2 linked regions of the Occultella kanbiaonis genome follow. The protein of the gene in region 1 interacts with the protein of each later gene in a pairwise test. Links are inferred from orthologs where the notes say so. Each region holds a gene or a part of one and is shown on either strand. Other genes may lie near its edges.

The links.
Region 2: the proteins of GKS42_RS09945 (region 1) and ctaD interact in binary tests that used the Escherichia coli proteins (3 or more experiments, as listed by UniProt). The link is inferred for Occultella kanbiaonis from one-to-one orthologs.

What each region holds. Positions count from the first base shown.
Region 1 is NZ_CP046175.1:2,154,110-2,165,423, forward strand. What follows is about bases 5,185-8,093. They hold GKS42_RS09945 (aminotransferase class I/II-fold pyridoxal phosphate-dependent enzyme), read right to left. Parts: upstream 7,327-8,093; coding sequence 6,043-7,326; downstream 5,185-6,042. Other genes in these bases: GKS42_RS09935 (YqaA family protein), read left to right, coding at 5,185-5,490; GKS42_RS09940 (pyridoxamine 5'-phosphate oxidase family protein), read right to left, coding at 5,529-6,008; GKS42_RS09950 (endo alpha-1,4 polygalactosaminidase), read right to left, coding at 7,345-8,093. Also shown: GKS42_RS09900 (DivIVA domain-containing protein), read left to right, coding at 1-422; lspA (signal peptidase II), read left to right, coding at 510-1,286; GKS42_RS09910 (RluA family pseudouridine synthase), read left to right, coding at 1,297-2,205; GKS42_RS09915 (GNAT family N-acetyltransferase), read left to right, coding at 2,202-2,699; redox-sensitive transcriptional activator SoxR, read right to left, coding at 2,686-3,153; GKS42_RS09925 (MFS transporter), read left to right, coding at 3,203-4,654; GKS42_RS09930 (hypothetical protein), read right to left, coding at 4,721-4,933; more of GKS42_RS09935, read left to right, coding at 5,017-5,184; more of GKS42_RS09950, read right to left, coding at 8,094-8,172; dnaE (DNA polymerase III subunit alpha), read left to right, coding at 8,327-11,314. UniProt on the Escherichia coli protein: Shows aminotransferase activity with methionine and histidine as substrates, and to a lesser extent also with phenylalanine.
Region 2 is NZ_CP046175.1:3,032,663-3,044,067, forward strand. Bases 4,550-7,549 are described here. They hold ctaD (aa3-type cytochrome oxidase subunit I), read right to left. Parts: upstream 6,944-7,549; coding sequence 5,156-6,943; downstream 4,550-5,155. Other genes in these bases: GKS42_RS13985 (cytochrome c oxidase subunit 4), read right to left, coding at 4,719-5,159; ctaC (aa3-type cytochrome oxidase subunit II), read right to left, coding at 6,943-7,549. In the rest of the region: ctaE (aa3-type cytochrome oxidase subunit III), read left to right, coding at 1-188; qcrC (cytochrome bc1 complex diheme cytochrome c subunit), read left to right, coding at 238-1,017; qcrA (cytochrome bc1 complex Rieske iron-sulfur subunit), read left to right, coding at 1,014-2,054; qcrB (cytochrome bc1 complex cytochrome b subunit), read left to right, coding at 2,051-3,736; GKS42_RS13980 (superoxide dismutase), read left to right, coding at 3,872-4,495; more of ctaC, read right to left, coding at 7,550-7,878; GKS42_RS26935 (FKBP-type peptidyl-prolyl cis-trans isomerase), read right to left, coding at 8,027-8,995; iron-sulfur cluster insertion protein ErpA, read right to left, coding at 9,098-9,451; GKS42_RS14010 (glycerate kinase), read right to left, coding at 9,570-10,904; GKS42_RS14015 (DJ-1/PfpI family protein), read left to right, coding at 10,873-11,405. UniProt on the Escherichia coli protein: Cytochrome bo(3) ubiquinol oxidase is the terminal enzyme in the aerobic respiratory chain of E.coli that predominates when cells are grown at high aeration.

The sequences.
Region 1 (11,314 bases):
CCGAGCCCGAGCAGGCTCCCGAGGTCGAGGAGACCCCCGCAGCCCCTGCGGCCGCCGCGTTCACGCCGCCGTCCGCTGGGACCGAGCCGGAGTCCGCCACCGGGATGCTCCAGCTGGCCCAGCGGGTCCACGACGAGTACGTCAGCAACGGCAAGGCCGAGGCGGACCGGATCATCTCCGAGGCCACCGTCGAGAGCGAGCGCCTCACCCGTGAGGCCGACGAGCAGCGGGCCCGCACCCTGAACCAGCTCGAGGGCGAGCGCTCCCTGCTGGAGCGCAAGATCGACGAGCTGCGCGTGTTCGAGCGGGACTACCGCACCCGCCTGAAGAGCTACCTGGAGGGCCTGCTCTCCGACGTCGAGGGTCGTGGCAACGTGTCCTCGGCGTACTCCGGCGAGCCCGGCGAGTCGCGCCGCCCGTAGTTCATAGCGCACCATAGTTCGCACCACACGGCGGCGGGCCTCCGACCAGGGGGCCCGCCGCCGTTCCTGAGCCGAAGGGCAGTACCCATGGACCGTTCGACGGAGCCGACGCCGTCGGACGCCGAGGAGACGCGCGGATCGGACGGCTCCTCGGCCGCCGGCCGGCACCTGGCCATCGCGCCGGCCCGTCGGCGGCGCCTGCTGGCGCTGCTGGTCGGACTCACCGTGGTGGTGCTGGTCGTGGACCAGGTCGTCAAGTACCTCGCGGTGACCCGGCTCGAGCCGGGTGAGTACGTCCCGATCATCGGGGACCTGCTCGGGCTGAGCCTCGTCTTCAACTCCGGGGCCGCGTTCTCGTTCGCGGAGGGCTCCACCTGGTTCTTCACGATCGCGGCCGTCGTGGTCACGGCCGTCATCATCGTCGTCGCCCGGCGGCTCGGGTCGCTCGCCTGGGCCATCGCACTCGGCGCCCTGCTCGGCGGCAACCTCGGCAACCTCGCGGACCGACTGTTCCGCGAGCCCGGCTTCGGCGTGGGCCACGTGGTCGACATGATCAACTACAACAACTGGTTCGTCGGCAACGTCGCGGACATCGCGATCGTGCTGTCCGCGATCGCCATCGCCGTGCTCACCTTCCGCGGGCTCAGCGTGGACGGTCGCCGGCTGGCCCCGGCCGGGCACGGGTACGAGGAGACCAGGGGGGCGGAGGCGGCAGACGTCGCGGACGCGACCGGGGACGTCGACCCCGAGGAGAAGACGGCCGCCGTCGACGAGGAGGCGAGCGCCGCCGTCGGGCCGGAGGAGACCGCGCCCGAGCAGAACCGGGACGGCCCCACCACCGCCAACGGCACCGACCGTGGCTGACACACGCTCCATGCCGGTCCCGGACGGGCTGGCCGGGGAACGGGTGGACACCGCGCTCGCCCGGCTGCTCGGGCTCAGCCGCACCCGCGCCGCCGAGCTGGCCGCGAACGGTGACGTGCTGTTGGACGGTCGTCCGCTCGGCAAGTCCGACAGGCTCGTCGCGGGCGGCTGGCTCGAGGTCACCCTCGCGGACCTCGCCCCCACTCCGACCACGCCGCCGGAGCCGGTGCCGGGGATGGCGATCCGCTACGACGACGACGACGTGGTGGTCGTGGACAAGCCGGTCGGCGTCGCCGCGCACCCGAGCCCGGGCTGGAGCGGGCCGACGGTCGTCGGCGGGCTCGCCGCGGCGGGCTACCGGATCTCCACGTCGGGGGCGCCGGAGCGCCAGGGCGTCGTGCACCGGCTCGACGTCGGCACGTCCGGGCTGATGGTCGTCGCCAAGAGCGAGCGGGCCTACACCGTGCTCAAGCGGGCGTTCAAGGAGCGCACCGTCGAGAAGGTCTACCACGCGGTGGTGCAGGGGCACCCGGACCCGTCGACCGGCACGATCGACGCTCCGATCGGACGGCACCCCACGCTCGACTACAAGTGGGCCGTGGTCGCCGACGGCAAGGACAGCGTCACCCACTACGAGACCCTCGAGGCGATGCGGCGGGCCTCGCTCCTGGAGGTCCACCTGGAGACCGGGCGGACCCACCAGATCCGGGTGCACATGAGTGCCGTGCACCACCCGTGCGTGGGGGATCTGACCTACGGCGCCGATCCGACGATCGCCCAGGAGCTCGGGCTGACCCGCCAGTGGCTGCACGCCATGCGGCTCGGCTTCCACCACCCGGGCACGGGCGACTGGCTCGAGGTCACCAGCTCCTACCCCGAGGACCTCACGGTCGCGCTGGAGAGGCTGCAGGGGCCATGAGGGTGCTCCGCATCGATGCTGCCCGCCCCGGCTACGCGGCCGGCCTGGCCCGCGTGCACGCGATCCGGTTCGAGGTGTTCGTCGGCGAGCAGGGCGTGCGCGAGGACGAGGAGCTCGACGACCTCGACGCCCGGCCCGGCACGGCGCACGTGCTCGTCACCGACGATCCCGAGGACGTCACCGGTGCCGCGGACCTCGGCACCGCGCGGCTGCTCGCCGACCCCGCGCACCCGGGCGTGGTGCACGCGACCCGGGTCGCGGTGCGGGGCAGTGCCCGACGGCGGGGCGTGGGCCGGGTGCTCATGGCCGCCCTCGAGGAGATCGCCCTGGCCGAGTACACGGCCGGGGAGCCCGCGTCGGTCCGGGTCGAGCTGTCCGCGCAGGAGACCGCCATGCCGTTCTACCGTTCGCTCGGGTACGAGATCGGCGCCGACCGCTACCTGGACGCCCGGATCTGGCACCGCGACGCCGTCAAGGTGCTCACGACGTCGTGACGTCGTCCCAGCGGCGCGGTCCGGTGCCGGTCGCGCCGAGGGTGTCCGAGGGGTTCTGCAGGGTGCAGGTGCGCAGGCTCAGGCAGCCGCAGCCGATGCAGCCGGTCAGGTCGTCACGGAGGTGCTCGAGTGCCGCGATCCGCTCGTCGAGCTCGCTGCGCCACATCCGGGACAGTCGGGCCCAGTCGGCCTTGGTGGGGGTCCGGCCGGCCGGCAACGAGTCGAGCGCCAGACGGATCCGGGCGAGTGGGACCCCGACCCGTTGGGACACCCGGATGAACGCGACCCTTCGCAGCGTGTCCCGCCGGTACCGGCGTTGGTTGCCGGCGGTACGCTCGGCGCTGATCAGCCCCTCCCGTTCGTAGAAGTGCAACGCCGACGGCGCAACACCACTGCGCGCGGAGAGCTCACCGACCGTCAGCACGTGCGTCTTCCCACCTTCGATCCTGGGCATGTGTCAACTCCTTGACCTGAACCTAGGTTGAGACTCTAGCCTGATGATCATGACCGCTCCCGTGGCCGCTGAGCCACCACTGTCCGTCCTCGGACCCGGGCTGCGCTGGATCAGCATCGGCATGTGCGCCCTGGTGTTCCTCGCGGCGTTCGAGTCGCTCGCCGTGACCACGGTGATGCCCGGCATCAGCGCGGCCCTTGATGGTGCCTCGCTGTACGCCCTCGCGTTCTCCGGACCGTTGGCGGTCGGCATCATCGGGATGGTCATCGCGGGGCAGTGGTCGGACCGGACCGGGCCGCGGGGTCCGCTGCTCGCCTCGCTCGCGCTGTTCGTGATCGGCCTCGGGATCGCCGGGTTCGCCACCTCGATGGAGGTGCTGGTCGCCGGGCGCCTGCTGCACGGACTCGGTGGTGGGGCGATCACGGTGTCCCTGTTCGTGATGGTCGCCCGCATCTACCCGCCCGAGCTGCACGCCCGGATCTTCGCCGGATTCGCCGCGGCGTGGGTGGTGCCGTCACTGGTCGGGCCGTTCTTCGGCGGCCTGGTCGCCGAGAACCTCGGCTGGCCCTGGGTGTTCCACGGCGTGATCCTGCTCGTCGTGCCGGCCGTCATCATGCTCCGACCGGCATTGCGCCGGCTCGCCGCGGACGTACCCGGCGCGGCGCCGTGGCGCCTCGGCACGGTCGCCTGGGCGGCGCTCGTCGCGGCGGGAGTGCTCACCGTCGACCTGACCTCAGGCACCGGGACCCCGGCGGGCTGGATCGCAGCGGCGGCCGCTCTCGTGGTGGTGCTGATCGCGCTGCGCCCGCTGCTGCCCGCCGGTGCCCTCCGTGCGCGGCGCGGCCTGCCCGCCGTCATCACCCTGCGGGGATTCCTGTCCGGTGCGTTCGTCGGTGCCCAGGTCTACCTGCCCTACCTGCTCACGGACGTCCACCACGTGACTCCGGTGCTGGCGGGCTTCGGCCTCACCTTCGGCGGACTGGCGTGGGCGCTCGCATCCCAGATCCACGGCCGGGTTGCCACCCGGGTCAGCGACCGGGGCGTCCTGCGCCTTGGCACGAGCCTGGTGCTCTTCGCCATCGCCGCCTCGACGCTCACGAGCGTGCTGGCGGCGCCGGCGCTGGCGACCGTGGCCGTGTGGACGTTCGCGGGTGCCGGCATGGGACTGGCCTACCCGCGGATCTCCACGATGACGCTGGCGCTGTCCTCCGACACCGATCGCGGCTTCAACAGTTCCGCCCTGACGATCGCCGACTCCATCGGTGGTGCGGTCGCCCTGGCCGGTACGGGCGTGGTGTTCGGTGCCCTCACCGACGGCCCGACGGCGTTCGCTCCGTTCAGCGGCGTGTTCGCCCTGGCCACGCTGTTCGCCCTGGCCGCGGCCCTTCTCGTCCGCCGCGCCACCCGGTCCCGTCGGGCCGGGCACCCCGCCGCGGAGCCCGGCGCATCGCGCGCCGACGCGGCCGGTGGCGACTCAGATGGCGTCACCGTGGCCGCCTGATCCGTCGAGCGCGAGGTTGTTGGCCCCTGCAGCGAGCTCGAGGACAACGATGTCGCGTTCGGCGGCCTACAGGTAGCCGGTCTCGGGGTCGATCTGACCGAGGAATCCGCGGATCTCGGTCTCCAGTACCCGCGGCTCGAGTACTGCGACCGTGTTGCTGCCGATGCTGAAGCCGTAGCCGGGGTTCGGGCCGCTCAGCCAGGTGAGGTGGTAGGTGCCGGCCTGACGCCGCACCTCGAACCGCTCGCCGTCGACCACGACGATCTCGATCCCGGACACGGCACACCTACCCTTCGGCCCCGCGAACGGGTGGGCCGGTCGCACCGACCATCATCGCACCCCGGCCGGGTAGGGTTCGCGGCGTGCTGGAACTCGCCGCGGCCTTCGGCTATTGCCTGCTCTCGGCGATCGTGATCGTGCTGCCCGCCGAGGTGTACCTGCTGGCGGTGGCACTGGTCTCGGACGTGCCGGCCGTGTGGCTGGCGCTCGCCGGCGCCGTCGGGCAGGTCGCCGGGAAGATGCTCTACTACCTACTCGGCCGCGGCGTGCTCGACCTCGCCCACCTGCGCAAGCGGTCGACGGCGAAGGGCCGCTGGGTGGATGGCATGGACCGGGTCGAGGCCTGGTGCCGCCGCCACGTCTGGGGTCCCAGCCTGGTCACCGCCGTCAGCGCGTTCGCCGGCGTGCCCCCGTACGCACTGGTCAGCGTCCTGGCCGGCACGGTGCGGATGCGCTGGTGGCTGTTCGCCCTGATCTCCGTGGCCGGGCGCTGGCTGCGCTTCTGGGCCGTGATGACGGTGCCGCACCTGTTGCCGGACACCCTGTTCGGGATCTGAAGCGGCACGAGGGGCCTCGTCCATGCCGGTCGCCGCGCTCACGCCGTCGGCGCGCGCCCCCTGGCCATCTCGGTGTCGCGCATCTCGAGCAGCGAGCAGCCGACGCCGTACGTCACGAAGTCACCGGCCGGCCGCACCCCGACGCCGATCAGGGCGCCCCGCTCCGCGCCGCCGAGCTCCAGCCCGCGGAGCAGCTTCTCCCGCGCGCCCGGCGGCATCTGCGTGGCCGGGAGGATCTGCGCGACGCCGGCGAACGTGACGGTCGCGGCGGGGATCTGGACCCAGGGCACGAACGGAATGCGTTTCGGGATCGGAACCGTCGCCGACACCTCGGGGTTCGCCGCCAGATGCTTGGCCTTCCACTCCTGTGTGTTCGTCGTGAACCACAGCACCCGCTCGACGACGCACGGCATGACCCCGGCCGTCCGCGCCATCCCGCGCGCCGAGACCATCCCGATCACCATGAAGTTCTGCTTCTCGAGGACACGCCACACGTCGTCCGTGCTCAGCTCGACCATCGGGTGCCTCCTCAGGCCCGGGCGGTGTCAGGTCTCACGCTAGTCCTCTGAGCATCCGCAGGCGTCGGACCGCCTCGGTGAGCACCTCGGTCGACTTCACGAACGTGAACCGCACGGTCGTGGCCAGCGCGAGATCGGCGTCGGAGCCGGCCCTGGTGAACGCACTCGTCGGCACTCCGACGACGCCGGCCAGGCTGGGCAGCTCACGGCACAGGTCCACGCCGGTCTCGATGCCTGTCGGCGCGAGCGAGCCGGCGAGCAGGTCGGCGGCGTCGGCGATCACGAAGTAGGTGCCCTGGGGCCGGACCACGGTGAATCCGGCGTCGGTCAGGCCCTCGGTGAGCAGGTCGCGGCGCCGTTGCAGGGACGTCGCCAGGTCGCGCACCCAGGTGGAGTCCGGGCCGCTGCCGGTCTCCAGGTCGAGCGCGGTGGCGATCGCCGGCTGGAACGGCGCCCCACTGACGTAGGTGAGGAACTGCTTGACGGCGCGGACGGCGTCGACGAGCCCCGCCGGCCCGCTCACCCAGCCGATCTTCCAGCCGGTCAGGGAGAACGTCTTGCCGGACGAGGAGATCGTCAGGGTGCGCTCGGCCATGCCGGGCAGGGTCGCGATCGGGACGTGGACGGCGCCGTCGTAGGTGAGGTGCTCGTAGACCTCGTCGGTGACCACGACGGCGTCGTACCGGGCGGCGAGGCGGGCGATCTCGGTGAGCTCGGTGCGGTTCAGCACGGCGCCGGTCGGGTTGTGCGGGGAGTTGAGCAGCACCACCCGGGTGGCCGAGGTGAACGCGGCCCGCAGGGCGGTCAGGTCCAGCCGGAAGCCGTCGGCGGGGTCGGTGCCGGGGCGCAGCGGGGCGCTCGTGTGCGTGGCGCCGGCCAGGGCGATCACCGCGGCGTAGGAGTCGTAGAACGGCTCGAGGGTGAGGACCTCGTCACCGGGACCGGCGAGCGCGAGCACCGCGGCCGCAATCGCCTCGGTGGCACCGGCGGTGACCAGGATCTCGGTGTCCGGGTCAAGGGCGATCCCGTAGTGGCGGTCCTGGTGGGCGGCGATCGCCTCACGCAGGACCCGGATCCCCGGTCCCGGCGGGTACTGGTTGTGCCCGGCCGCGATGGCTGCCGTGGCGGCTGCCTTGACGGTCTCGGGCCCGTCGGCGTCGGGGAAGCCCTGGCCGAGGTTCAGCGAGCCGGTGCTCGCGGCGAGGGCGGACATCTCCGCGAAGATGGTGGGCCGCGGTGCGCCGGTGGCGCCGAGCAGTCCCGTGGCTGCGGCCACCTCGCGCCAGCGCCCACGCGGCAGCGCGCTCAGTTCAGCCATTCGGTGACAATAGCGGCCTCACTCACAGCCCGCCCGCCAATCGTCGAGGTCGCGGTGCTTCAGGATCAGCGAGAACCCGGACAGGGCGGGATCGTCGCAGAACTCGGCGAAGTCACCGGAGCCGGTGCGGTCGGTGTACTCGATCGCGAACACCGGCCGTCCCGCGTCGAGATACCGGCTCAGGTCCGCGCACCACCCGTCCGCCGCGCAGTCCTCGGTGACGGCGAAGTCGAAGGAGTCGACGAGGTCGCCCACGAGGTCGGGTGCGTTCTTCTGCCCGACGGCGAGTCCCCGCTCGTGCGCGGCGCTCGCCCACCACAGGGCGTAGGTGACGGCGTCCGCCCGGGTCAGGTCGAAGCCGGTCTCGGTGTCGTAGGAGTCGATGTTGTCCGGGTCGACGGCGTCGAAGCCCGCCGCGGCGCACGCGTCCAGCCGTGCCTCCATCAGCGGCGCGAGCAGATCCAGGCGGCGGATGTCCAGGAAGCGCTCCCCGTCCCAGCCCGGGTACGCCGCCCCGATCACCTCGGCGGGGAACTCGTCGGCATCGTCGCGCCAGTCCTCCCAGGCGCCCGCGTTGACGTAGCAGATCGTCCGTGCCCCGGCCCCCGAGAGAGCGGCGACCTGCTCGGGCGAGGTGTCCGCGCCGTCGAGGTCGTAGACGGCCACGCCGTCGAGGAGCTCGACGCCGGCCGCCGGCTCGGCGGCCAGCACGATCTGCCAGTTCGCGCCGGCCTCGGGGGACCACCGCTGCGGCGCGCCCCCCGCGCATCCGACGCACCCCGCGGCGAGGGCGAGCACGAGGGCGACGGGTGCCACCCGCCGTCGGCCCCCGCCCGTCCCCACCACGGGATCAGGGTACGGCCGGCGCCGGGGCCGGGGACCCGCCGTCGGGCCCTGACTCGGCCCGGACCGAGACACGCCGGGCGGGACACGCCGGGCCCGGTCGGGCTCGCCGGACACCCTCCCCACAGTGTCCCCGGCTCGACCTAGAATCGCCTGCATGTCCGACGACTTCGTGCACCTCCACGTCCACACCGAGTACTCGATGTTGGACGGGGCGGCGCGGGTGGACGACCTGTTCAAGGAGGCGCAGCGCCTCGGCCAGTCGGCGGTCGCGACCACGGACCACGGGTACTTGTTCGGCGCCTACGACTTCTGGTCGAAGGCCCGCAAGTACGGCATCAAGCCGATCATCGGCGTGGAGGCGTACGTCACCCCGGGCACGTCCCGGTTCGACAAGACCCGCGTCCGCTGGGGCGACGCGAGCCAGGCGGGCGACGACGTCTCCGCGCGTGGTGCGTACACGCACATGACGCTCCTCTCGCGGACCACGCAGGGCATGCACAACCTGTTCCGGATGAGCTCGCTGGCCTCGCTCGAGGGGCAGCTCGGCAAGTGGCCCCGGATGGACCGGGACCTGCTGTCAACGTACGCCGAAGGCCTGATCGCGACCAGTGGCTGCGCGTCCGGGGAGATCCAGACCCGGCTGCGCCTGGGGCAGCGCGAGGAGGCGATCCGGGCAGCGGGGGAGTTGCAGGACATCTTCGGCAAGGAGAACTTCTACATCGAGATCATGGATCACGGTCTCGACATCGAACGCCGCACGCTCGCCGACCTGATCGAGATCGCCAAGGAGATCGGTGCGCCGCTGCTGGCCACCAACGACCTGCACTACACGAAGGAGGAGGACGCCCACGCCCATGAGGCCCTCCTGTGTGTGCAGTCCGGAGCCACGCTGGACGAGCCCACGTACGAGCAGGGCGGCAAGCGGTTCGCGTTCGGGGGCCAGGGGTACTACCTGAAGTCCGCAGCGCAGATGCGCGAGCTGTTCCGGGACTACCCGGAGGCGTGCGACAACACGCTGCTCGTGGCCGAGCAGTGCGACGTGACGTTCACCGAGCAGGTCGGCAAGTACATGCCGCACTTCCCGGTGCCCGAGGGTGAGGACGAGATCTCCACCTTCGTGAAGTCCGTGGAGGTCGGCCTGCACAAGAGGTTCGGCGAGACCGTCCCGGAGGAGGTCCGCAAGCAGGCCGAGTACGAGATCGACATCATCACCTCCAAGGGCTACGCCGGCTACTACCTGGTGGTCGCGGACTTCATCAACTGGGCCAAGGACAACGGCATCCGCGTCGGGCCGGGCCGTGGCTCCGGCGCCGGGTCGATGGCGGCGTACGCGATGAGCATCACCGAGCTCGACCCGCTGAAGAACGGGCTGATCTTCGAGCGGTTCCTCAACCCCGAGCGGATGTCCCTGCCGGACTTCGACATCGACTTCGACGAGCGTCGCCGCAGCGAGGTCATCAAGTACGTGTCCGACACCTACGGCGAGGACAAGGTCGCCTACATCGTCACGTACGGCACCATCAAGGCCAAGCAGGCCCTCAAAGACTCCTCACGGGTGCTCGGCTACCCGTTCGGGATGGGGGAGAAGCTCACCAAGGCGATGCCGCCGGCCGTGATGGGCAAGGACGTCACGCTCTCGGGCATCTACAACCCGGACGACAAGCGCTACGCGGAGGCGGACGAGTTCCGCAAGGTCGTCGAGATCGACCCGGACGCCCAGCGGGTGCTCGAGACGGCCCGCGGCCTGGAGAACCTGAAGCGGCAGTGGGGCGTGCACGCGGCGGGCGTCATCATCGCCAGCGAGCCCCTGATCGACATCATCCCGATCATGCGCCGCGAGCAGGACGGCGCCATCATCACCCAGATCGACTTCCCGGCCGGGGAGGACCTCGGCCTGGTGAAGATGGACTTCCTCGGGCTGCGCAACCTGACCATCCTCGACGACGCACTCGAGAACATCGTCGTCAACGGCAAGGAGCCGGTGGTGGTCGAGGACCTGCCGCTGGACGACCGCCCGACGTACACCCTGCTCAGCCGCGGGGACACCCTCGGCGTGTTCCAGCTCGACGGCGGCGGCATGCGGTCGCTGCTGCGGCTGATGCGGCCGGACAACTTCGAGGACATCTCCGCCGTCGGCGCCCTGTACCGGCCCGGCCCGATGGGCGCGAACTCGCACACGAACTACGCCCTGCGCAAGAACGGCCAGCAGGACATCACCCCGATCCACCCCGAGCTGGCCGAACCGCTCGAGGAGGTCCTCGGCACCACCCATGGCCTGATCGTCTATCAGGAGCAGGTGATGGCGATCGCCCAGCACCTGGCCGGGTACACGCTCGGGCAGGCCGACCTGCTCCGGCGGGCCATGGGCAAGAAGAAGCGCGAGGTGCTGGACGCCGAGTTCGACAAGTTCAGTTCCGGGATGCGCGAGGGCGGCTACTCCGCGAACGCGATCAAGACCCTGTGGGACGTGCTCGTCCCGTTCTCCGACTACGCGTTCAACAAGGCGCACTCGGCCGCGTACGGACTGGTCTCCTACTGGACCGCCTACCTCAAGGCGAACTACCCGACCGAGTACATGGCCGCCCTGCTCACCTCGACGCGGGACGACAAGGACAAGTCGGCGCTCTACCTGAACGAGTGCCGCCGGATGCGCATCACGGTGCTGCCACCGGACGTGAACGCCTCCGCGGCCACGTTCACCCCGGTCGGTACGGACATCCGGTTCGGCCTCGCCGCCGTGCGCAACGTCGGTGCGAACGTGGTTGCCGCGATCGCCGCCGCCCGCGAGGAGAAGGGGGACTTCACCTCCTTCACGGACTTCCTCGAGAAGGTGCCTGCGGTGGTCTGCAACAAGCGGACCATCGAGTCCCTGATCAAGGCCGGGGCGTTCGACTCCCTCGGCCACACCCGCCGCGCGCTGCTGATGGTGCACGAGCAGGCCGTGGACTCGGTGATCGGGGTCAAGCGCAAGGAGGCAGAGGGGCAGTTCGACCTGTTCGCCTCCCTGGGTGGCGGGGACGGCGACGGCGGAGGTTTCGCCGTGGAGGTCCCCGACCTTCCCGAGTGGGACAAGAAGCAGAAGCTCGCCTTCGAGCGGGAGATGCTCGGCCTGTACGTGTCCGACCACCCGCTCTCCGGCATC
Region 2 (11,405 bases), 880 kb from region 1 along the record:
CGACCGGCTTCCACGGCCTGCACGTCATCGGCGGGCTGATCGCGTTCCTGTTCGTGTTGCTGCGGTCATTCTCCGCGAAGCGGTTCGGGGAGCACGAGGCCACGACGGCCATCGTCGTCTCCTACTACTGGCACTTCGTCGACGCCGTCTGGATCGCGCTGTTCTTCACCATCTACTTCCTGCAATAGCGGCTCTCCCGAAACCACCCATACCTGACGTAGCGAAGGATCTGACGAAGTGAAGGCATTAGCGGCCAGCAGACGGCACCGGTTGGCGCCGGTCATCCTGATGACCCTGGCGTTGTTCCTCACCGGCGCGGTCTACGCCGCTCTCGCCCCGAGTTCGGCGCAGGCGAACAGTGCGTCCCCCGATGACATCGAAGAGGGTCGCCGGCTGTTCATCACGAACTGCTCCACCTGCCACGGCATGGACGCCGAGGGTTCGGACACGGTGCCCTCGCTGATCGGCGTCGGTGCGGCGTCGGTGCACTTCCAGGTCATCACCGGCCGGATGCCGATGGACGCGGACTCCCCGCAGGCCGGCGCGAAGCCGCCACAGTTCAACGACGAGCAGGCCCGGCAGATCGCCGCCTACATCGCCACCCTCGGCCCCGGCCCGGGCATTCCCGGTGAGGACGTCGTCGACCCCGAGCTCGGCAACGCGGCGGAGGGCATGCAACTCTTCCGGACCAACTGCGCGATGTGCCACAACTTCGTCGGTGCCGGTGGCGCCCTCAGCAACGGCAAGTACGCGCCGGCACTGGACGAGAGCACGCCCATCGAGATCTACGAGGCCATGATCACCGGCCCGCAGTCGATGCCCGTGTTCAACAACGCGAACCTCAACGAAGAGGACAAGCGCAACATCATCGCCTACCTGATGGCCCAGCGGGAGCCCAACCCCGGTGGCTTCAGCCTCGGCTCGCTCGGCTCCGTGTCCGAGGGCGTCTGGGCGTTCCTCGTCGGATTCGGCCTCCTGATCGGGGCCGCAGTGTGGATCGGAGCGCGCTCCTCATGAGTATCGAGCAGTCCGACCACTCCACCGAGCTCACCGAGCACCCGGACAAGTTCCCGAACCCGGGACTGCCCCCGCACCGGCCTCGCCTCGGCGATGAGGACCCGAAGGCCGCGAAGCGCTCAGAGCGTCTCGTCCTCCTCCTGTTCACCGTCTCCGTGCTGGCCAGCATCGCCGCCATCGTCGGCTACTTCGCCATCCCGGTCGACGCAGAGAGCGGCAGCGTCGGCAACACCCGCCTGTCGACCCTGATCATCGGGCTCGGACTCGGGCTCGGCATGCTCGGCATCGGGACCGCCGCGATCCACTGGGCCAAGTCGCTCATGAACGACCATGACAAGGTCGAGGAGCGGCACGAGATCGCCGGAGACGCGCAGACGCGGAGCACGGCGATCGAGATGTTCAACGAGGGCGCCAAGGACACCGACATCGCCCGCCGCCCGCTCATCAAGGGCGCCCTGGGTGGTGCCCTCGCCCTCGCGCCGCTGCCGTTCCTGGTGCCGCTGATCGGCAACCTCGGTGGTGACTGGGACATCTCGAGGTTCAAGCGGACCGCGTGGGCGCCCGCTGCCAACGGCGACCGCATCTACCTCGCCACGGACCCGACCAACCGCCGCATCAAGGCCTCCGACGTGACCATCGGGAGCCTCTTCCACGTGATGCCGTGGAATCTGCCGGAGCACCCGGACTACCTGGACGAGAAGGCCAAGGCCGTCGTCCTCCTGGTCCGCGTGGACCCGCAGGACCTGAAGGAGACCGAGGAGCGCGCCAGCTGGTCCTATGACGGCATCGTGGCGTACTCGAAGATCTGCACGCACGTCGGCTGCCCCGTGGCGCTGTACGAGCGTGAGACCCACCACCTGCTCTGCCCGTGCCACCAGTCCACGTTCGATGTGACCGACGAGGCCAAGGTGGTCTTCGGACCCGCGGGGCGGGCACTGCCCCAGTTGCCGATCGACGTCGACGAGAACGGCTACCTGGTGGCGCAGCGTGACTTCGACGAACCCGTCGGCCCGAGTTTCTGGGAGCGTGAACGATGACCACCGACCTGGCCTCCGGCCCCAAGGTGGACCCGAAGATCGCCGCAACGGCGGACTTCCTCGACACCCGTCTCGGCATCTCCAAGATGTTCAAGGGACTGGGCCGCAAGCTCTTCCCCGACCACTGGTCGTTCCTGCTCGGTGAGATCGCGCTGTACAGCTTCATCGTGCTGATCATCTCGGGCACGTTCCTCACGATGTTCTTCGTGCCGAGCATGAACGAGATCCACTACCCGCACGACGCCCTCCCGGTGACGATGCAGGGCCAGCCGATGTCCGAGGCGTTCGCATCCACGCTGAACCTCTCGTTCCATGTGCGTGGCGGCCTCTTCATGCGCCAGCTGCACCACTGGTCCGCGCTGATCTTCGTCGGCGCCATGGTGATCCACATGCTCCGCATCCTGTTCACGGGTGCGTTCCGCAAGCCACGGGAACTGAACTACCTGGTCGGCTTCCTGATGCTGATCACGAGCCTGCTGGCCGGCCTCACCGGCTACTCGCTCCCGGACGACGTGCTCTCCGGCAACGGCCTGCGCATCACCGACGGTGTGGTCCGGTCCATCCCGATCATCGGCTCCTACCTGAGCTTCATGGTGTTCGGCGGCGAGTTCCCGGGCATGGACGTCATCCCGCGCATGTATGCCCTGCACATCCTGTTCATCCCCGGGCTGATCCTCGCGCTCGTGGCCGTGCACCTGTTCCTGGTGTTCTGGCACAAGCACACCCAGTACCCGGGCCCCGGTCGCACGGACAAGAACGTGGTCGGCTTCCCGCTGTTCCCGATCTACGTGGCCAAGGCCGGCGGCTTCTTCTTCATCGTGTTCGGCATCCTCGGCCTCATGGGCGCGACGATGAGCATCAACAACGTCTGGAACTACGGCCCGTTCGACCCCGCCCTGGTGGGCGCCGGTGCCCAGCCGGACTGGTACATGCTCTTCCTCGAGGGGTCGCTGCGGCTGATGCCCGGCTGGGAGGTGGTCATCGGCGGCTTCACACTCTCGCTCAACGTCCTGATCCCGGCCGTGGTGGTGCCCGGCCTGCTCTTCACGATCCTCGGGGCGTACCCGTTCATCCACAACCTCGTCACCAAGGACACCGGCGAGCACCACGTGCTCGACCGGCCGCGCAACGCACCGACGCGCACCGCCATCATCGTGGCCGTGCTCAGCGCGTTCTTCGTGCTTCTCGGGGCCGGTTCGAACGACCTCATCGCCACGCACTTCAGCCTGTCCCTGAATGCGATCACGTGGGCGTTCCGGGTGCTGTTCTTCGTCCTCCCGGTGGTCGCGTTCATCGTGACGAAGCGAGTCTGCTTCGGTCTGCAGCGCAAGGACCGCGAACTGGTCCTGCACGGCCACGAGACCGGCCGCGTGGTCCGGTTCGCCTCCGGCGAGTACGCGGAGGTGCACCAGCCCCTGGACGAGTTCGAGCGGTGGGTGCTGGTCGGCCCGCAGCGGGAGCGTCCCCTCGAGATCGAGCCCGCCGAGGACGCCAACGGCGTCCGTCGCCCAGGGCACGCCAAGGAGCTGCGCCGGCAGAAGCTCTCCCGCTTCTTCTACGAGGACCGGGTCGAGCCCGTCACCCCAGCCGAACTGGCCGCGGCGCACGCCACCGGCGCGCACGACGAACTGCCCGCGTCCGAGGGTCGGGACGTCCACGAGCTCGAAGCGCGTAGCCACTGACCTTCGGGATACGGTGGAGGAGACCCGCCGCTCGACGACGGGTCTGATGCTGACAACGTCCCGCGGCCCCTTCCCGGGGCCGCGGTGATAAACCGCGGCACGGAATCACTGCGCCGCACCGACCGGGAGGACCACATGGCTCAGTACACGCTTCCTGACCTGCCGTACGACTACGCCGCTCTTGAGCCCCACATCTCGGGCAAGATCATGGAGCTGCACCACGACAAGCACCACGCCGCCTATGTGACCGGTGCGAACGCCGCGCTGGACAAGCTCGCCGAGGCACGCGAGAAGAACGACTTCGCCGCGGTCAACCTGCACGAGAAGAACCTCGCGTTCCACCTCGGTGGCCACACCAACCACACCGTGTTCTGGAACAACCTCTCCCCCGAGGGCGGTGGGCAGCCCGACGGCGAGCTCGCCGAGGCGATCAAGGACCAGTTCGGTTCCTTCGAGGCCTTCCAGGCGCAGTTCGCTGCGAACGCCAATGCGATCCAGGGGTCCGGCTGGTCTGTGCTCGCCTGGGACAGCATCGGCCAGCGGCTCGCGATCTTCCAGCTCTTCGACCAGCAGGGCAACATCCCGGTCGGGATCATCCCGCTGCTGCTGCTGGACATGTGGGAGCACGCCTTCTACCTGGACTACCTCAACGTCAAGGCGGACTACGTCAAGGCGTTCTGGAACATCGCCAACTGGCAGGACGTGGCCGCCCGCTTCGAGCGCGCGCGCACCCAGACGGCGGGTCTGATCGTCCCCTGACGTTCAGCGCAGGCACGTAACGGCGGGCCCACACCGGAGAGATCCGGTGTGGGCCCGCTTCGGCATTGTGCGTCGGCGAGGGACGCGGCCTTCGCCGAGCTGCACCAGGTGGATCGCGGGTGTCCCGCTGCGCACCCCGGGCTCCCCTTGTCTCTGTAGCATGCGAAAGGGTCCGTACCGATCTCGGTACGGACCCTTCGGCGAACGTGGGCTCAGGCGCCGCTCAGTGGGCGTGCTGTCCGCGACTGAACTCCAGGACCTGGCCGACGAGGCCGATGACGCCCAGTGCCACTCCGATACCGGCCAGCCACCAGCCGACGGCCACGCCGAGGAACACCAGGGCAGCGGCGATCCCGAGCACGAGCGGCCACCAGCTCCACGGGGAGAACACACCGTAGTCGGAGTCGGCCGTGACCTCGGCGTACGGGTCGTCCTCGGGGCGTTCGTCGATCCGCGACCCGACGCGCCACAGATAGACACCGACCATGCCCCACATGCCAATGATCAGACCGAGGGCCATCGAACCGATCGGCTCCCAGTGGGACCAGAGTCCGTACAGCAGGAAGACCGGCACGAAGAAGACCAAGCCGAGGAGGAAGAACCACTTCTCCACCCCGAGCGGGGAGTTCTTCTTGGCACTCTTGGGCGTGTGACCCCTGCTCACTTGTCCGTCCCTTCCTGCCGCTGCCGGGCTGCTCGCTCGTCGACCTGGGCCTTGTGGCCGGCCATCTCGGCGTTGCCGTAGATCTGATCGAGGATGTCCTTGTCCGGTTCCGCGTGATCGAGCGCGGCGACCTCCGGGTGGTGCAGGTCGAAGGCGGGACGCTCGGACCGGATCCGGGGCAGGGACGTGAAGTTGTGCCGCGGGGGCGGGCTGGAGGTGGCCCACTCGAGCGAGGCGCCGTAGCCCCACGGGTCGTCGACCGTGACCAGCGGCGCGTGCCGCCAGGTCTTGTAGACGTTCCACAGGAACGGCAGCGTCGACAGCGCCAGCAGCACCGAGGAGACCGTGGAGATCTGGTTGAACAGCACGAAGTCGGGCTCGGGCAGGTAGTCCGGGACCCGGCGCTGCATCCCGAGCACGCCGAGCCAGTGCTGGATCAGGAAGGTGCCGTGGAAGCCGATGAACAACAGCCAGAAGTGGAGCTTGCCGAGCTTGTCGTCCAGCATCCTGCCGGTGAACTTCGGCCACCAGAAGTAGAACCCGGCGAACATCGCGAACACCACGGTGCCGAACACGACGTAGTGGAAGTGCGCCACCACGAAGTACGTGTCGGTGACGTGGAAGTCCAGCGGTGGGCTGGCCAGGATCACGCCGGTGAGGCCACCGAAGAGGAATGTGGCGAGGAACCCGATGGACCACAGCATCGGCGACTGGAACGTGAGTTTCCCGCGCCACATCGTGCCGATCCAGTTGAAGAACTTCACACCGGTGGGCACCGCGATCGCCATCGTCATCACGGAGAAGAAGGGCAGCAGCACCTGGCCGGTGGAGAACATGTGGTGGGCCCACACGGTCACTGACAGGCCGGCGATCGAGATGGTGGCGAAGATGAGGCCCTTGTAGCCGAAGATCGGCTTGCGGGAGAACACCGGCAGGATCTCCGAGACGATGCCGAAGAACGGCAACGCGATGATGTAGACCTCCGGGTGTCCGAAGAACCAGAACAGGTGTTGCCAGAGCATGGCCCCACCGTTCTCGGCGGCGAAGATCTGGGAGCCGAGGATCCGGTCGGCGCCGAGCCCGAACAGGGCGGCGGCGAGGATCGGGAACGCCATCAGCGCGAGCACCGAGGTGAGCAGGATGTTCCAGGTGAAGATGGGCATCCGGAACATCGTCATGCCCGGGGCCCGCATGCACAGGATCGTGGTGATGAAGTTGACCGACCCGAAGATCGTGCCGAAACCGGTCATCGCCAGACCCATGACCCATAGGTCACCACCGAGGCCGTCGGAATAGGTCGCGTTCGACAACGGCGCGTATGCGAACCAGCCGAAGCTCGCCGCACCCTTCGGGGTGAGGAAGCCGGCGCAGGCGATGATCCCGCCGAACAGGAACAGCCAGTACGCGAACATGTTCAGCCGCGGGAACGCCACGTCCGGGGCACCGATCTGGAGCGGCACCAGGACGTTGCCGAACCCGACGAACAGCGGCGTCGCGAACAGCAGCAGCATGATCGTGCCGTGCATCGTGAACAACTGGTTGTACTGCTCGGCGCTGCTGACGATCTGCACGCCCGGCTCGAACAGTTCGGCCCGGATCAGCAGCGCGAGCACGCCGCCGATGCAGAAGAAGATGAAGGAGGTGATCAGGTACAGGTACCCGATCGTCTTGTGGTCGGTGGACGTGACCCACTTGATGACGGTCCGACCGAGCTTCTGACGCTCAGGGGGAAGGCCCGGCACCGTCTCGACGTGCGCCTGCGGCGTGTCCTCGATGGTGGCCATCAGTGGTCAGCTCCTTCTTCGGCGCCGGTCAGGTTCGCCGGGTTCTGCCGGTCGTACTCCGGACCCAGCTGGCCGGTCTGGCCGGCCTCCTCCAGCTCGGCCATGTGCGCGTCGAACTCCGCCTGGGAGACGACGGCCACGTTGAACAGCATGTAGCCGTGGTACTGGCCGCACAGCTCGGCGCACTTGCCGAGCCACTCGCCCTCGACGCCCGGGGTCACCTGGAAGGTGTTCACCTCGCCGGGCAGCATGTCGATCTTGTACAGGAACGCCGGCACCCAGAACGAGTGCGCCACGTCGCGGCTGCGGATCGTGAACTCGACCGTCTGGTCGACGGGCAGGTACAGCGTGGGCAGTTCCTCTGTCACGGCCATGTCGCTGAGGTCCAGCGCGGCCGGCTCACCGGAGTCCCACACGTCGGCGTCCTGGTAGTTGAAGTCCCAGGACCACTGCCGTCCGTACACCTCGATGTGGACGTCGGCCTCCGCGGAGGTGTCGGTGATCTCCTCCTGCAGGGTTGCCGTGTAGTAGAACAGCACGCCGACCATGACGATCGGAACGAAGGTGTAGAGCAACTCCAGCGGTAGGTGGTAGCGCAGCTGCACGGGCAGGCGGTTGTCGTCCTTGCGCTTGCGGTAGACGATCACGCACCAGATGAGCAGCCCCCACACGAGCACGCCGATGATGAGCGCGGCGATCCAGGAACCGGTCCACAACGCGACGACGTCGTCGGTGTGCTCGGTCATGCCGGGGACCGTCGGCATCCAACCGCGACCCACCTGCTCGGCGGAGCAACCACCCAGAACTGCGGCGGTAACGAGCCCGACCACGCCGAGCGCCGCAGCGCGGCGTTTCGGGTGTCGAGAAGAGGGCGATGACACGATCTTCAAGCCTTCCGACGTCACAACGATCTGCAAGTTCGGCCGCGTGATCACTAGGTTTTTTGGACACCTTCAGGGTGTCCGTCACGAAGTTCTCACCAGCCTCGCCCACCCTATCCCCAACGGGCCGGTGCGTGCGTCAGGACCCGCTCGGATGGACGCCCCAGGGTCGGATTCCGGGGGCGTCCGTCGAGATCGTCGCTCAGGCGGTGCCGAGCACGTCGATGACAGCGGCGCTCGCCGGAGCCTGTTCGGTCGCCGGTGCCAGCACCAGCACCCGTGAGCCCACCGGCACGTCCAGGGTGGCGTCCACGATCGTGCCCTGGCCGGCGAACGCCGAGAACGGGCCCTCCGGGTCCGCGCCGTCCCAGCCCCAGCTGGAGCCGGTCCCGCTGCCGTCCCAGTACGAGAACGCGTACGCGACGGCGACGCTCTGCTGGCTCGCCACGGGCTCACCGGTGCCGGTGGCCAGGACGATGACGGTCAGCTCGGTCGGCTCGGCCGCCCCCTCGGCGATCGTGAACGTCACCGGCTCCCCCAGTGCGCCGTCGATGACGACCGGAGCGTCGGCCGCCTCCGGCGTGGGCTCCGCGTCGGCCTGGCCGGCGTCGCCCGGGTTATACGTCTCGACCAGGTCGATGATGAACACGATGGTGTCCTCCGCGCCGATGCCCGCGTCCGGGTTCCCGCCCTGCGGCCCGTAGCCCAGGTCCGGCGGGATGCTGATCAGCAGCCTGGAGCCCACGGCATGGCCGGGGATCCCGTCGGTCCAGCCCTGGACCACCTGGGTGAGCCCGAACATGCTCGGGGCGCCGCGGCTGTAGGAGTCGTCGAACTGGGTGTCGGAGCCCCAGACGATGCCGTAGTAGTTCGCGGTCACGACGGCGTTCGGCTCCACCACGGGTCCGTCGCCCTCCGAGAGGACGTCGACCTGCAGGCCTTCGGGCGGAGCGCTGTCGGGGAACGTGAAGTTCGGGGACTCGCCGAACTGCCCCGAGGCCTGCGGCATGCCCTCGCTACCCTCGGTGACCTCGGCGCCGCCGCTCTCGGACTGCGACGGCGTGGGGTCGCCGCCGTCGTCGTCGCCGCCGGAGCAGCCCGCGAGGAGCAGGGCGGCCGCCGTGGCACCGGCGATCAGGAGCGGAAGGGGACGGCGGCGGGACAGACTCACGTGGATGGGCTCGATTCGTAGTTGGTCGGGTCGGGGACAGCAGACGGCTGCGCCCCTCGTCCGCTGCGGACGAGGGGCGCAGCCGTTAGTTCCGGGGGCGGCTCAGTGGAACGAGTCGCCGCATGCGCAGGAGCCGCCGGCGTTCGGGTTGTCGATCGTGAAGCCCTGCTTCTCGATCGTGTCCGCGAAGTCGATGGTGGCGCCGGTGAGGTAGGGCACGCTCATCTTGTCGACGATGACCTCGACGCCCTCGAAGTCCCGGACGGCGTCGCCGTCGAGGTAGCGGTCGTCGAAGTAGAGCTGGTAGATCAGGCCGGAACAGCCGCCGGGCTGCACGGCCACGCGCAGGCGCAGGTCGTCGCGGTCCTCCTGGGACAGCAGCGACTTCACCTTGGACGCGGCGAAGTCGGTCAGGGCGACCTCGTGCTCGAGGGTCTCGGTGGTGGTCTCGGTCATCGTCATCTCCGATGTGGTGTGCCCGCCGGACACGGTCGCCGGCATTCTCCTCAGTGGTAACGCACCGATCGGGCGAAGTTGTTCCCGCGTCCGCTCATGGCGTCCAGACCAGAGTACGTCACCTGCCCCAGGAGCGGGCCACCCGGTCCCCGCGCGCCCGCAGCGCGGACAGTGCGTCGGTCCTGTCGACCTCGGTTCCGCCCGTCGGCGACAGCGGCGTGTCAAGAACGGGGTACGCGGCGCTGATGCCGACCCGGGCGAGCTCGCGCCGGTTCACATGGACCTCGTGGGCGATCGCCACCACGGGCAGGCCGTGCGTCATGGCACGGCTGCCGACGGCGGCCGGAACCCCTTCGTGGAGGGCGTCACCGTCGAGGACGGCCGTGCCGGTCACGACGAGATCCGCGTCGGCGATCCGGTCGTCGAGGCCGACCTCGGTCGCCACCACGTCCGAGCCGGCGAGGACCCGTGCCCCGAGCAGGGCCAGGGCGAACGCGAGCCCGCCTCCGGCCCCGGAGTACGTGGCCCGGCGGGCCGGCGCGGGCCGCTCCGCATGCCGATGGCCCGCATGTGCACGCGCACCTGCGAGCAGGTCGCTCCCGGCGCCGGAGCCGCGCGTGGCCGCACCATCGGCGGCACGGGCCGCGGCCTCCTCGAGGTCGGCGGCGAACGCGGCCACGTCCCGTTCGATCGCCTGGGCGTCGGCCGCGTCGATGCCGGGTCGTTCACTCAGGGAGGCCCCGGCGCCGTGCAGGCCGAGGAGCGGGATGTCCGTGGCCGCGGCCACGACGATCTCGGTACCGGCCAGGGCGCGGCGCAGCGCGGGCAGCCGCGCCCCGAGAGCGGCGCCCTCGGTGGGCGCGGCGCCGCCCGACTCCCCCACCAGGTCGGTGAGCCGACTCAGGAAGCCTGCTCCGCCGTCGTGCACCGCGACGGCGCCCACGCCCAGCACCACGCGGCGCGCGCCCGTGCCCAACGCACCCACGAGCAGGTCCGCGGCGGCGGCGCTCGAGCCGCCGCGCGCGAGGGTCAGCGGGTCCGCGGCGGTGCCCACGCCGTCGAGCGCCACGGAGGCCTCGGCGTAGGCGGTGCCGCCGCTGCGGCCGGGCACGTGCAGCACGGTCGCCGGTCGGTCCGCGACCCCGACCGCGCCCGGCAGGGTGAGGGCCACCAGGTCCCCGCCCCGAGCGGCGTGGACGGCCTCGACCAGGCCGGCTCCGCCGTCGCTCATCGGCACCCCGACCACCTCGTGCCCCCGCTCGGTCCAACCCTGGGCGAGGGCGGCCGTGGCCACCCGGGAACTCAACGGGCCACCGAAATGGTCGGGGGCGATCACGACGCGCACCCGGTCAGTCTCCCAGGTGCGGATACCCACCTGGCCCCACTGGGCGCCGGCCACGGTTGGTGGGATCATCGGGTCCGTGACGACGGCCTCACCGATCCGGGTGGGCATCCTGGTCTTCGACGGCGTGGACGAACTGGACGTGGTCGGCCCGCACCGGGTGCTCAGCACGTGGGGTGCGCGCAGTGCGCTGCGTCCGGACGTGATCCTGTTCTCCCACGACGGGCTGCCGGTGCGGTCCTCGACCGGCCTGCACCTGGTGCCGGCCGGGGATGCCGACGACGCCGGCACCATGCACGTGCTGATCCATCCCGGCGGGCCGGGGGTGCGTCGCCTCACCCGCGACCGCGAGCACCTGGCCTGGTTGCGGCGGACCCGGCCGGGCACGGCCCTGCTGGTCGGCGTCGGCAGCGGGAGTCTCGCGCTGGCCGCCGCGGGGCTGTTGGCCGGCCGGGCGGTCGCCGCGCACCCGGACTCCCGGCGGACGCTGCTCGGGCTCGAGCCGAGCGCGCTGCTGGACGTCGGCGCGACCACCCTGGACGACGGCGACCTGCTCACCTGCACCGGTGGTGTGCACGGGATCGACCTGGCCCTCGCCGTCGTCGAGCGGTA